Regions from separate parts of the Novosphingobium aeonii genome, predicted to be linked through region 1. Evidence: predicted binding sites of a transcription regulator. Region 1 holds the regulator's gene; the other holds the start of a gene.
The links. The regulator LexA, encoded in region 1, represses DNA repair genes until DNA is damaged. The targets are predictions, from matches to a motif close to GTTCCNCNCTTGTTCT.
Positions count from the first base shown of each region.

Region 2: a site for LexA is predicted at 2,312-2,327, ahead of ACLIMP_RS02770 (ImuA family protein). Genes of this name have one in related genera too.

Region 1 covers NZ_CP176832.1:2,410,940-2,416,022, reverse strand. The annotation lists gene gltX (glutamate--tRNA ligase) at 1-108, opposite strand, end outside; gene ACLIMP_RS11715 (ComEC/Rec2 family competence protein) at 138-2,351, shown strand; gene lexA (transcriptional repressor LexA) at 2,407-3,102, opposite strand; gene ACLIMP_RS11705 (molybdopterin molybdotransferase MoeA) at 3,200-4,411, opposite strand; gene moaC (cyclic pyranopterin monophosphate synthase MoaC) at 4,408-4,887, opposite strand; gene trpC (indole-3-glycerol phosphate synthase TrpC) at 4,950-5,083, opposite strand, start outside.
Region 2 covers NZ_CP176832.1:549,231-554,313, forward strand. The annotation lists gene ACLIMP_RS02755 (oxidoreductase) at 1-368, shown strand, start outside; gene ACLIMP_RS02760 (isochorismatase family protein) at 326-1,042, shown strand; gene ACLIMP_RS02765 (TauD/TfdA family dioxygenase) at 1,083-2,177, opposite strand; gene ACLIMP_RS02770 (ImuA family protein) at 2,341-3,111, shown strand; gene ACLIMP_RS02775 (Y-family DNA polymerase) at 3,086-4,531, shown strand; gene ACLIMP_RS02780 (error-prone DNA polymerase) at 4,528-5,083, shown strand, end outside.

The sequences.
Region 1 (5,083 bases):
TGCGGTACGGGCGCCGCCGATATGGAGATAACCCGTGGGCGAGGGGGCAAAGCGCGTGACGACGGCCTTGCTGCCGTCTGGTCCGCTCGATGCACTGCCGCTTGCCATTATTGTAACCTTCCTGTCCTATGCGCGCCATGGCCAGCCAAGCCGCCACGTCACTTGATTCAGAGCATCCGGATCTTGCCGGAACCGCTGCATTGCAGCATCGCCCATGGATCAGCCAGAGCCACTTGTCGAGCAGTTTGGCCGGTGTCGAGTGTTTTCTTTCGAACTGCGGTTTCGCTAGAGGACCATGGCTCACCGTAGCCTTCGGAACCGGCATAACTGCGTGGTTTTTCCTGCCTACAGCCGAGGAGTGGGTCACCCTTTGCGTAGTATGCGTCGCAGTTGCTTTATTCGCACTGTACTGCCTTCAGGGTGCTACGCGGATTCCATATATCAGGCAGGCGATGATCGCTTGCTCGCTTCTCGTCATGGCGGGATGTCTCGTTGTCTGGGCGCGCTCGGAAACGGTTGGTCAGCCGGCGATCGCAAGGCCGCTGTTCGGAACATTCACGGCCCGCGTTCTCGCGATCGAGGAGCAGCCGGCGCTGAAGCGGGACAGACTGATTCTGGCACTGCGGGAGCCGGGGACCGGCAGGCCGATCAAGTTTCGCGTGAACTTGCCCGCATCGGCGCGGTCTCCGGCACTTTCAACCGGCGCTATCATCCGATTCCGCGGGAGATTGATGCCTCCGGCACCTCCGATGCTGCCTGGCGCCTACGATTTCGCCAGGGCGGCTTGGTTCGCCGGGATATCCGCAACCGGCGCCGTGCTTTCCCCTGTGGAGGTGCTTTCCCCCGGAGCGGGTGACGACTGGCTTGGCGAGCAGCGAATGCGGCTGTCCCGTCATATCGCTGCAAGCCTTGAAGGATCCGCCGGCGGGATCGCCTCGGCGCTCGTCACAGGGGACATGGGCGGGATCGGCAAGGCAGAGGCCCAGGCGATGCGCGATGCCGGACTTGCGCATCTGCTCTCGATCAGCGGCCTGCATGTCAGCGCAGTTGTCGGTGCGGTCTATATCCTCGCGCTGCGCCTGCTGGCGTTATCTCCCGCGCTGGCGTTGCGGGTGCGATTGCCTGTCCTTGCGTCGGCTAGCGGGGCATTGGCGGGCGTTGGTTACACTTTGCTGAGCGGATCGCAGGTGCCGACCATACGCTCCTGCGTGAGCGCGCTACTGGTACTTGCCGCATTGGCGATGGGGCGTGAGGCGCTGTCGATGCGATTGCTTGCGGCGGCCGCCTTCATCGTCCTTCTGATCTGGCCCGAATCGATTGTGGGCGCTAGCTTCCAGATGAGCTTTGCCGCCGTTGTCGTGCTGATCGCGTTAGGCAATGCGGTGCCCATCCGGCATTGGTTCTCGGCCCGTGACGAAGCATTGCCTTTCAAGGCGCTGCGCAGCCTATCCCTGATCCTCGTCACGGGCGTAGCCATCGAACTCGCGCTGATGCCGATCGGACTTTATCATTTTCACCGCGCCGGACTCTATGGATCGATCGCCAATGTGGTTGCCATCCCGCTCACGACCTTTCTTGTCATGCCCCTGGTCGGCGCGGCGCTGCTTTTCGATATCGTTGGGGCCGGATCGCCGGTCTGGTGGCTTGCTGGAGTAGCCATCGATCTGCTGATCGGTCTGGCACGGTTCATCGCCTCGCGGCCCGGTGCGGTGAGCATGGCGCCGACGATGGGCGGATGGCAGTTTCTACTTTTCGTGACTGGAGGACTTTGGCTGGGGCTTTGGCACGGAAAAGCCAGGCTCTGGGGTCTGCTTCCAGTCGCCAGCGGCTTTATCGGCCTGCTCCTGCTGACCCCGCCGGACATCGTCGTTTCGGGAGATGGCCGCCAAGTTGCTTTGATTGACGGTCCGGGGAGGCGCCTTGTCATGCTGCGCGACAGCTCGAGCGATTACGTTTTGGACAATCTGATGGAAGTAGCGGGAGTTCAGTCAAAACCCGTCTTGATTGCAGACTGGCCGGGCGTGCGATGCAACCCGGATTTCTGTGCGTTGATGCTGGAACGTGGCGGGAAGGCGCGCCACATACTGATCGCCAGGGGCCGGGATATCGTGCCGGAAGACACTTTGGCTCGGGCCTGCCAGCGCGCCTATCTCGTAATTGCGGGCCGACGTCTGCCGCGAAGTTGTCAGCCAATCTGGCTGAAGGCGGATCGCAACATGCTGAGCAAGACGGGCGGCGTGGCGATCGACCTGAAGCGCCGCACGGTACATTCAGTGGCAGATGCGCAAGGTGATCATGGGTGGTGGCGTTCGCCGCCGCTTTCTTATGGCGTCATCGCCAAGGCCCGGTAATAACGCGGCGGCGAGACGGCGGAACAACCGGACATCGTCTCACGCTTGAGCCGCATCAGTGATAGCGGCGTAGCAGTCCGGCCAGTTTGCCCTGAACCTCGACTTCGTCAGGCCCATAAATCTGCGGTTCGTAAGCGGCATTGGCAGGGTCAAGGCGCACCATTCCGGCTTCGCGGCGCAGATACTTGAGCGTGGCTTCAGCCCCTCGCACGAGAGCGACGACAATTTCACCGTCGCGAGCGGTATTGGTGCGCTTCACCAAGGCGAAATCGCCGTCGAGGATGCCCGCGTCTATCATCGAATCACCCGAAACCTCGAGCGCATAGTGTTCGCCCGAACCAAGCAGCGCTGCGGGAACCGGGAGCATGGACTGTCCTTCGAAGGCCTCGATCGGCACGCCGGCGGCGATGCGGCCGTGGAGTGGGATTTCGATGACATCGTTCGCGGGGGCAGGTGCGATCTGGGGTGCGCGGACAGGCGCTGCAGTATCGTTGCTGTTCGCCGCCGGAGTCGATCTTGCAGGTTTGGACGTTGCATCCTCAGGCTGGCGCAGGACTTCGAGAGCGCGAGCGCGATTGGGGAGGCGGCGAATGAAACCCCGTTCCTCCAAGGCGGAAATCAGGCGGTGAACGCCGGACTTGGACTTGAGGTCCAGCGCTTCCTTCATTTCCTCGAAGCTGGGCGAGATGCCGCTTTCCTCAAGCCGGACCTGAATGAACCGGAGCAATTCGTGCTGCTTGCGCGTCAACATCTGCGTTGCCTCTTCGTTCTGCGGCCCATGGCCCTGTCTCGTCCGGCGATTTGCCTGCGAACAATGAGGGAACAATTATGCAACGAATCCGGTATCGTCAAGCAATACCGCCATTTTGGAGCAAGAACACTTCAACAACATCTCCTGCATTCGCGGCCGGCGCGCCAATGGGGCGATCGATCAGTACATTGCTTGCCGCGAGCGATGCCAGAGCGCCGCTGTCCTGAAGCGGGTTCGCGCAGACCGTCTCGCCGTTCCAGTAACCGCGCAAAAACTCCCGGCGGTTGCCCGCAGCGGGCAGGGGGGCCGAAAGCCGGGTTGCAACCGGCTGTGGGATTGGCCGTGAAGCCCCCAACAGGGCCCGCAGGACAGGCAGGAGAAACTGATAGGCTGTCACAAGGCTGGATACCGGATTCCCCGGTAATCCGATGATAATTTGCGGCCCGGTAGCGCGCTGGCGGGTCGCCACGAGCAGGGGCTTGCCCGGCTTGATGGCCACGCGCCAGAAGTCCAGCTGTGCGCCCCATGCTTCGAGGGCCGGGCGGACAAGATCGTGATCGCCGACCGAGGCACCCCCGCTGGTCACGATGACGTCAGAATCGCTCGCCTGTTCGAAGGCGGCGATGAGGTCATCGAGCTTGTCGGCCACGGGGCCTATCCGGTTCGCATCCACCGGAAGAGAGCGGGCCATGGCAACCAGCATGACGCCGTTGCTGGCAGGAACTTGATGGTTGGCGCAGAACTCAGGGTCGGTCGAGAGTTCGTCGCCGCTATCTATGACGGTTACCCGCGGAATCCGTCGGACGGGCAGGTGGCGATGGCCGGCGGCAATGCCGAGCGCGGCTTGCGCCGGGCCGATCAAAGTACCGGCGGCGAGAAGTTCGCGGCCTTCCACAAAGTCCATGCCGCAGCGCCGGATATGGCGGTGGCTAGGTTCGGGTGCCTCTCCCGTCAGGGTGATCTGTTGCCCCTCGCGAGCGAGGTCTTCCTGAAGGATAACGGCTTGGGCGCCCTCAGGCAGCATCGCACCGGTCGAAATCCTTACTGCTTCGCCCGCGCCGACTGACGCTTCGTAAGGATGGCCGGCCGCGCTCTCGCCAATAACGCGCCAAGGCCCCGACAGGTCGGCGGTTACGGCATATCCATCCATTGCCGAGAGATCAGCCGGAGGCTGACTGCGATGAGCGCGCAAGGGTTCCGCTAGAAAGCGTCCGAGCGCGCCGTCGATATCGACCCGCTCGATGGGGAGAGGCTCGACAAGTGCAAGAAGACGGGACTGCGCTTCCTCGAGGGAAAGGTGCGGCTTCACAGCGCTTCAGCTCGCCAGTGGCCCGATTTTCCACCTGTCTTCTCGATCAGGCGAATGTCGCCGATGATCATGCCCTTATCAAGCGCTTTCGCCATGTCGTAGATTGTTACGAGTGCGACGGAAACCGCTGTAATCGCTTCCATTTCAACGCCAGTCTTGCCGCTTAGACTTACCGTTGCCTTGGCGGATATGGCTTGTGCGTCAAACGTGAAATCGAGGTTTACGGCATCAAGCAACAGCGGGTGGCACATCGGGATAAGGTCACCGGTCTTCTTAGCGGCCATGATGCCGGCGATACGGGCAGTGCCCAGGACATCTCCCTTGGGGGCATTGCCGGCCTGGATCGCTTCGAGCGCATCCTGCGTCATCACGATGCGGCCGGAGGCCACCGCGACACGCCGTGTCTCATTCTTGGAGCCGACGTCGACCATGCGTGCGGTCCCTTCGGTATCGATGTGCGTCAGGCTCTTGCTCATCGCCTCACCTCTCCATGGATCTGCGTGCTTACGCTAATCTCGAAACGGTCTGAAGTCGCGGATCAGCCGAAAAGCAGTGCTTTGGTCGCAGCTTCCACGTCAGCTTCGCGCATCAGGCTTTCGCCGACCAGGAACGTCCGCGCACCGCAACCTGACAGACGGATCAGATCGGAATGGGCGTTGATCCCGCTTTCAC
Region 2 (5,083 bases), 1.5 Mb from region 1:
GCGTGGGCCAGACCCTTGCGCAGGAAGTGGCACCGATGGGCATCCGGGTCACCAATGTCGCGCCGGGCGGCTTCCGCACCGGATTCGCCGCCTCGGGTCTCAAGGTCGCCGCGAAGGACATCGCGGACTATGAGGAAGGCGCACACTTTGCCCGCCGCAGCCTGACGGAGGGTGCCGGCAGCGAAAAAGGCGATCCCACGCGCGGAGCCGAAGCGATTCTCGCGGCGCTCGATGCGCCGGAACCCCCGCTGCACCTGTTCCTTGGTGAAGACGCCCTGCACTACGCCCGCGACCAGATCGCCTTCGTGGGCGCGCAGATGGACGAATGGGAATCGCTTTCGCTTTCCACTGCGTTCGAACCCGCCTGATGCACCGGGCGCGGCTTCCCGAATGGGCCGTTGCGCGCGGGGCGGGATACAACAGCTTCGATACGATCCTTCCCGCCCGCAGTGCGCTGGTCGTGATCGACATGCAGGCTGCCTTCGTTGCCGAGAGCGAGGTCTTCGGCAACGCCTACGCCCGCGCGGCGATCGAGCCGATCAATCGGCTGGCAGCAGCCATGCGCCGGGCGGGAGGACAGGCCATCTGGACCCGCCAGACGGTCAGCGACGAGCCGCACCTCGCGGTTCCCGCATGGCAGTACGACATGTCGGACCCCATGGTCGCCCGTGCGGTGGAAGCCTTGCGCGCAGGCACGCGGTCGCACGCCATCCATCAGGCCATGGAATGCCGAGAGGACGACCTCGTGCTCAACAAGTACCGCTACGGCGCCATGTCCTGCCCGGCGGGCGCGCTGGAGAAGGTGCTTCGGGTAAGCGACGTGGAACTCGTCGTGCTGGCAGGCACGCTCACTAACGTCTGCGTGGAATCGACGGCGCGGGAGGCCAACATGCGGGGCTGGAAAGTGATCGTCGTTGCGGACGCCTGCGCAGCCGTGAGCGACGAGGAACACAACGCCGCACTTCTCAATCTGCGGCTGAACTTCGCCGATGTGAAGACGACGGACGAAGTGCTGGAAATGCTGGCCCCCCGGCCCTCTTGAGCGGTGCAGGGGGGGAGCCTGCCCCCCTGCATTCCCTTCATCAGCTCATCAGGCGCGGCACCGAGACGGAGAACACGTCGAAGTGCCCATCGGGATGCTCTTCCTTCCCGTCACGCGGCGCGGCGCGGTGCTGGACGACACCGTTCTTGCCGAAACCGTCCACCACCGGACGCCCGGCATCGCGGCTCAACCAGAGGCGCAGGAGATGGCGCTTGCGCTGCGGCTCGGGCCAGTCCCAGAACGTGGTGCGGGCATGAAGCGCGGCGTAGTTGGAAAGCCACTGGATGTCGCCGGGGCGGAAATCCATCTCGATCGCCATGCCCTCTTCGTAAGTGATCGTATCGAAGAGTTCGAGCACCTCGATCTGCTCGGGCGTCAGCTTGGGCACGCCTTCGTATTCCTGCGCGGTGAGGATATAGAGCGAACCCGCATACATCGAGAACACGCCGTCCACGAGGCTGACGATCGGCGAGGTATAGGTATCCGCCGGGGCATTGTGGTCCTGACGGCGCCAGTCCCAGTGGAAGGGTTCGAGCAGCAGCGGCGCCAGATCGGGGCGGCGGCGCAGGATCTCGTTGTAGATTTCGGCACCGGAAACGAGGCAGGAAAGCCCACCCTCCTTGGCCGGACGCAGGCACATGAGCGCGACGATATCCGAGCTGTCCGAGTGATAGACCAGCTTGTCGCGTACCTTGGAGGACAGCGCGGTGGGATCGTCCATGGTCTTGTCGCTGGTGGCGTAGACGTGGTCGATCAGGTCGCCCATCTCGTTCTGGCGGATCGGATCGCCCATATGCAGGCCGAGCACGTAGTAGATCGCGTTAGACAAGGCATCCGAATAGAGCTGGGTGCACAGGCCCCGGACCAGCACGAAACCGCGCCCATAGTCCACGTCCGCGCCCCATGATTCGACGGCATCGGCGCAGGCGACCAGCGGATATTCCTCGGCAGTGACGGTGCGCAGGTCCGGGTTCTCGGCCAGGAAGCGGGTACCCAGCTGCTCCAGTTCGGCAACCTGATCGTCCGAGAGCATGTAGATCCACTCGTCGGTAGCGGCCAGTCGGTCTCCGCGCCATGCGGCAGCAGTGGTGACGGGCGGGACGGCCTCCAGCGGCGCGGGAGCGGAACTGGCCATGCTTCGTGAGTCCTTCTCTGGGTCTGTAGCTATTGCCGGAGACCCTAGGCGGAATGCCACAATGTGACTTGGCGAGCGATGCCCGAAACCTTTTCCCCATGCGCATCCCATGATCGAACGGACTTCGATTGCGCAGGACAGAAATAGAACATAATATGAACATATGTTCGATTCGAGTCGCCTCAAACGTGCCGCGAGCCTCGTGCAGCCCTCTCTTGAGGGCTGGCCCGAGGCGCCTTTGCAGCAGGACGGCGTTCACGAATTCTACGCCGCCGGCGCTCAGGACGGCAGCGCCGCACTCGCCCTGGCCCTGCTTTGCGTGGTTCAGGGCACGGTCCAGAGATGCAGGCCAAGCGGACCGCTGATCTGGCTGCGTCTGGCAAAGGGCAAGCAATCCCGGCAGCGCCCTTATGCGCCCGGCCTTGCCGAACTCGGCATCGATCCCGCCGCGATAGTGCTGATGCGCCTGCCCGATATCCAGAGCCTGCTGCGCGCGGGTGTGGACTGCGTGCGGCACGGCGGCGCGGCAGCGGTGGTGATGGAGATGGACGGGCGCGCGCCAACCTTCGATCTTACCGCTTCCCGCCGTCTCGCGCTGGCGGCGGAACAGAGCGGCACCATGGTGATGATCGTGCGCAGCGGCGCCGAACCGACGCCCAGCGCCGCCCATACCCGCTGGCAAGTGGCCAGCGCGCCCTCGGTGCCCCTGCCCGCCGATGCACCGGGAGGTCCGGTGTTCGACATTACCCTGCTGCGCCGGCGCGGCGGGCGAGAGGGACTCAACCTGCAACTGGAATGGGATCGTGAGCGAGGCACCTTCCGAGCACCGATACCTGGCCGAGCGCCGATACTTGGCCGCCCGCCGCTATCTGGCGATCTATCTGCCCTTCCTGCCGTCCGAACGGGCGATGCGGGAAGGCGCAGCGCCGCCTGACGCGGCTTTCGCCCTCATCGCGAAGCAACGCGGGGCGCAGCGCATCATGGCACTGTCCCCCGCCGCGCTTTCGCTCGGCCTTTCGGCGGGGATGATGCTGGCCGACGCCCGCGCGCAGGAACCCGACCTTGTCGCGCTGGAGCATCGCCCCGAAGCGGACAATGCCCTGCTGCTGCGCGTGGTCGAGGCCTGCGAGCGTTACACGCCGATGGTCGCCCCCGATGGCGAGGACGCAATGGTGCTAGACCTCACCGGCTGCTTCGACAGTCTGGAAATGGACGAAACCGGCGTGCGGAACGATCTCGTAACCCGCCTCTCCCGGCTGGGTCTGCGCGCACTGGCCGCCTCAGCCGCAACCCCGGATGCGGCGCTCGCGCTCGCCCGCTTCGGCAAGAGCAGCTTGCGCGAACTGCCGGTGAGCGCGCTCGCCCTGGGAGAAGACGCCCACCTCGCCCTGCGACGGGCGGGGCTGCGCACTGTCGGACAACTCGCGGACCGCCCCCGCGCGCCTCTCGCCGCCCGGTTCGGCAAGGCCATGTCGATCGCGCTCGCCCGCCTGCTGGAGGAGCAGGATCGGCGCATCACCCCGCACCGCACCCTGCCCCCGATCTGGGTGGAGCAGCGTTTCGCCGAACCGATGGCAACGGTCAAACCCCTGCTCGGCGTGATCGAATGGCTGGCCGGACAGGCGCGGGATCTGCTCGTCGCGCGCGGACGCGGGGGGCGCCGCTACGAAGTCTCCCTGTTTCGCACCGACGGTCATATCGCCCGGCTGGCGGTAGACAGCGGCTTGCCCCTGCGCGAACCTGCCGATGTCGTGCGGCTGTTTCGCGAACGCATCGAATCGCTGGCCGATCCGCTCGATCCGGGATTCGGCTACGACCTGCTGCGCCTTTCCGTTCCGCTGCATGAAGACGTATCGGAGGGACAGGTTCGGCTGGATGAAGAGACCTCCGGCAAGCCGGACCTCGCCCCCTTGCTGGACCGCTTGCAGGTACGCTTCGGGGCCGAATGCCTTCACCGCTTCGCCCCGCGCGATGAACATTTGCCGGAATATGCAGACCGCCTCGTACCCGCCGCTTCGGCCCCACAATCCTGGCCCCAGCCGGAAGTGGGCGAACCGCCCCTGCGCCCGCTGTTCCTGTTCGACCCGCCCCAGCCTGTCACCGTCCTGGCCGAAGTGCCCGACGGCCCCCCGCGCCGGTTCGGCTGGCAGGGCCGGCAACACCGGGTCGTGCGGCAGGAAGGTCCGGAGCGCCTCGCCTATCCCTGGTGGAAGACGGTCGAGGCCACAGGCCCCACCCGCGACTACTATCGGATAGAGGACGAGGACGGCCGCCGCTTCTGGCTGTTCCGCCACGGCCTTTACGGCAGCGAGAAGACCGATCCCCGCTGGTATCTGCACGGCGTCTTCGCATGAGTGCGGACACGCCGCCTTATGTCGAATTCGCCACGACGACGGCCTATTCGTTCCTGCGCGGCGCCAGCACACCGGGTGAGATGGCGCTCTGGGCCATGGCCCTCGGCCACCCCGGTATCGGCATCGCCGATCGTAATACCGTGTCCGGCGTCGCCCGCGCCCTCGCCGCGCTGCGCAAGTTCGCGGAAAAAGCCGAGGCGGAGGGCGAGACCCTGCCCGATTTCCGCCTCATGGTAGGCGCAAGGCTGGTCTTTGCCGACGACACGCCAGAAATCCTCGCTTATCCGACCACCCGCTACGGCTGGGGCCGCCTGACTCGCCTGCTCACCACTGGCAACTTGCGCACGACCAAGGGAAACTGCGTACTGCACCTCGACGACCTGCTCGCCTTCCTGGAGGACATGCAACTGATCGTCGCCACGCCCGCCTCAGACGACCTCTTGCGCCGACTCTGGGATGCAGCCCCCGGCAAGGTGTGGCTGGGTGCGACGATGCTGCGGCAAGGCCGCGACGCCCGCCGCTTAATGGCCCTGCGCGAACAGGCCGCCATGA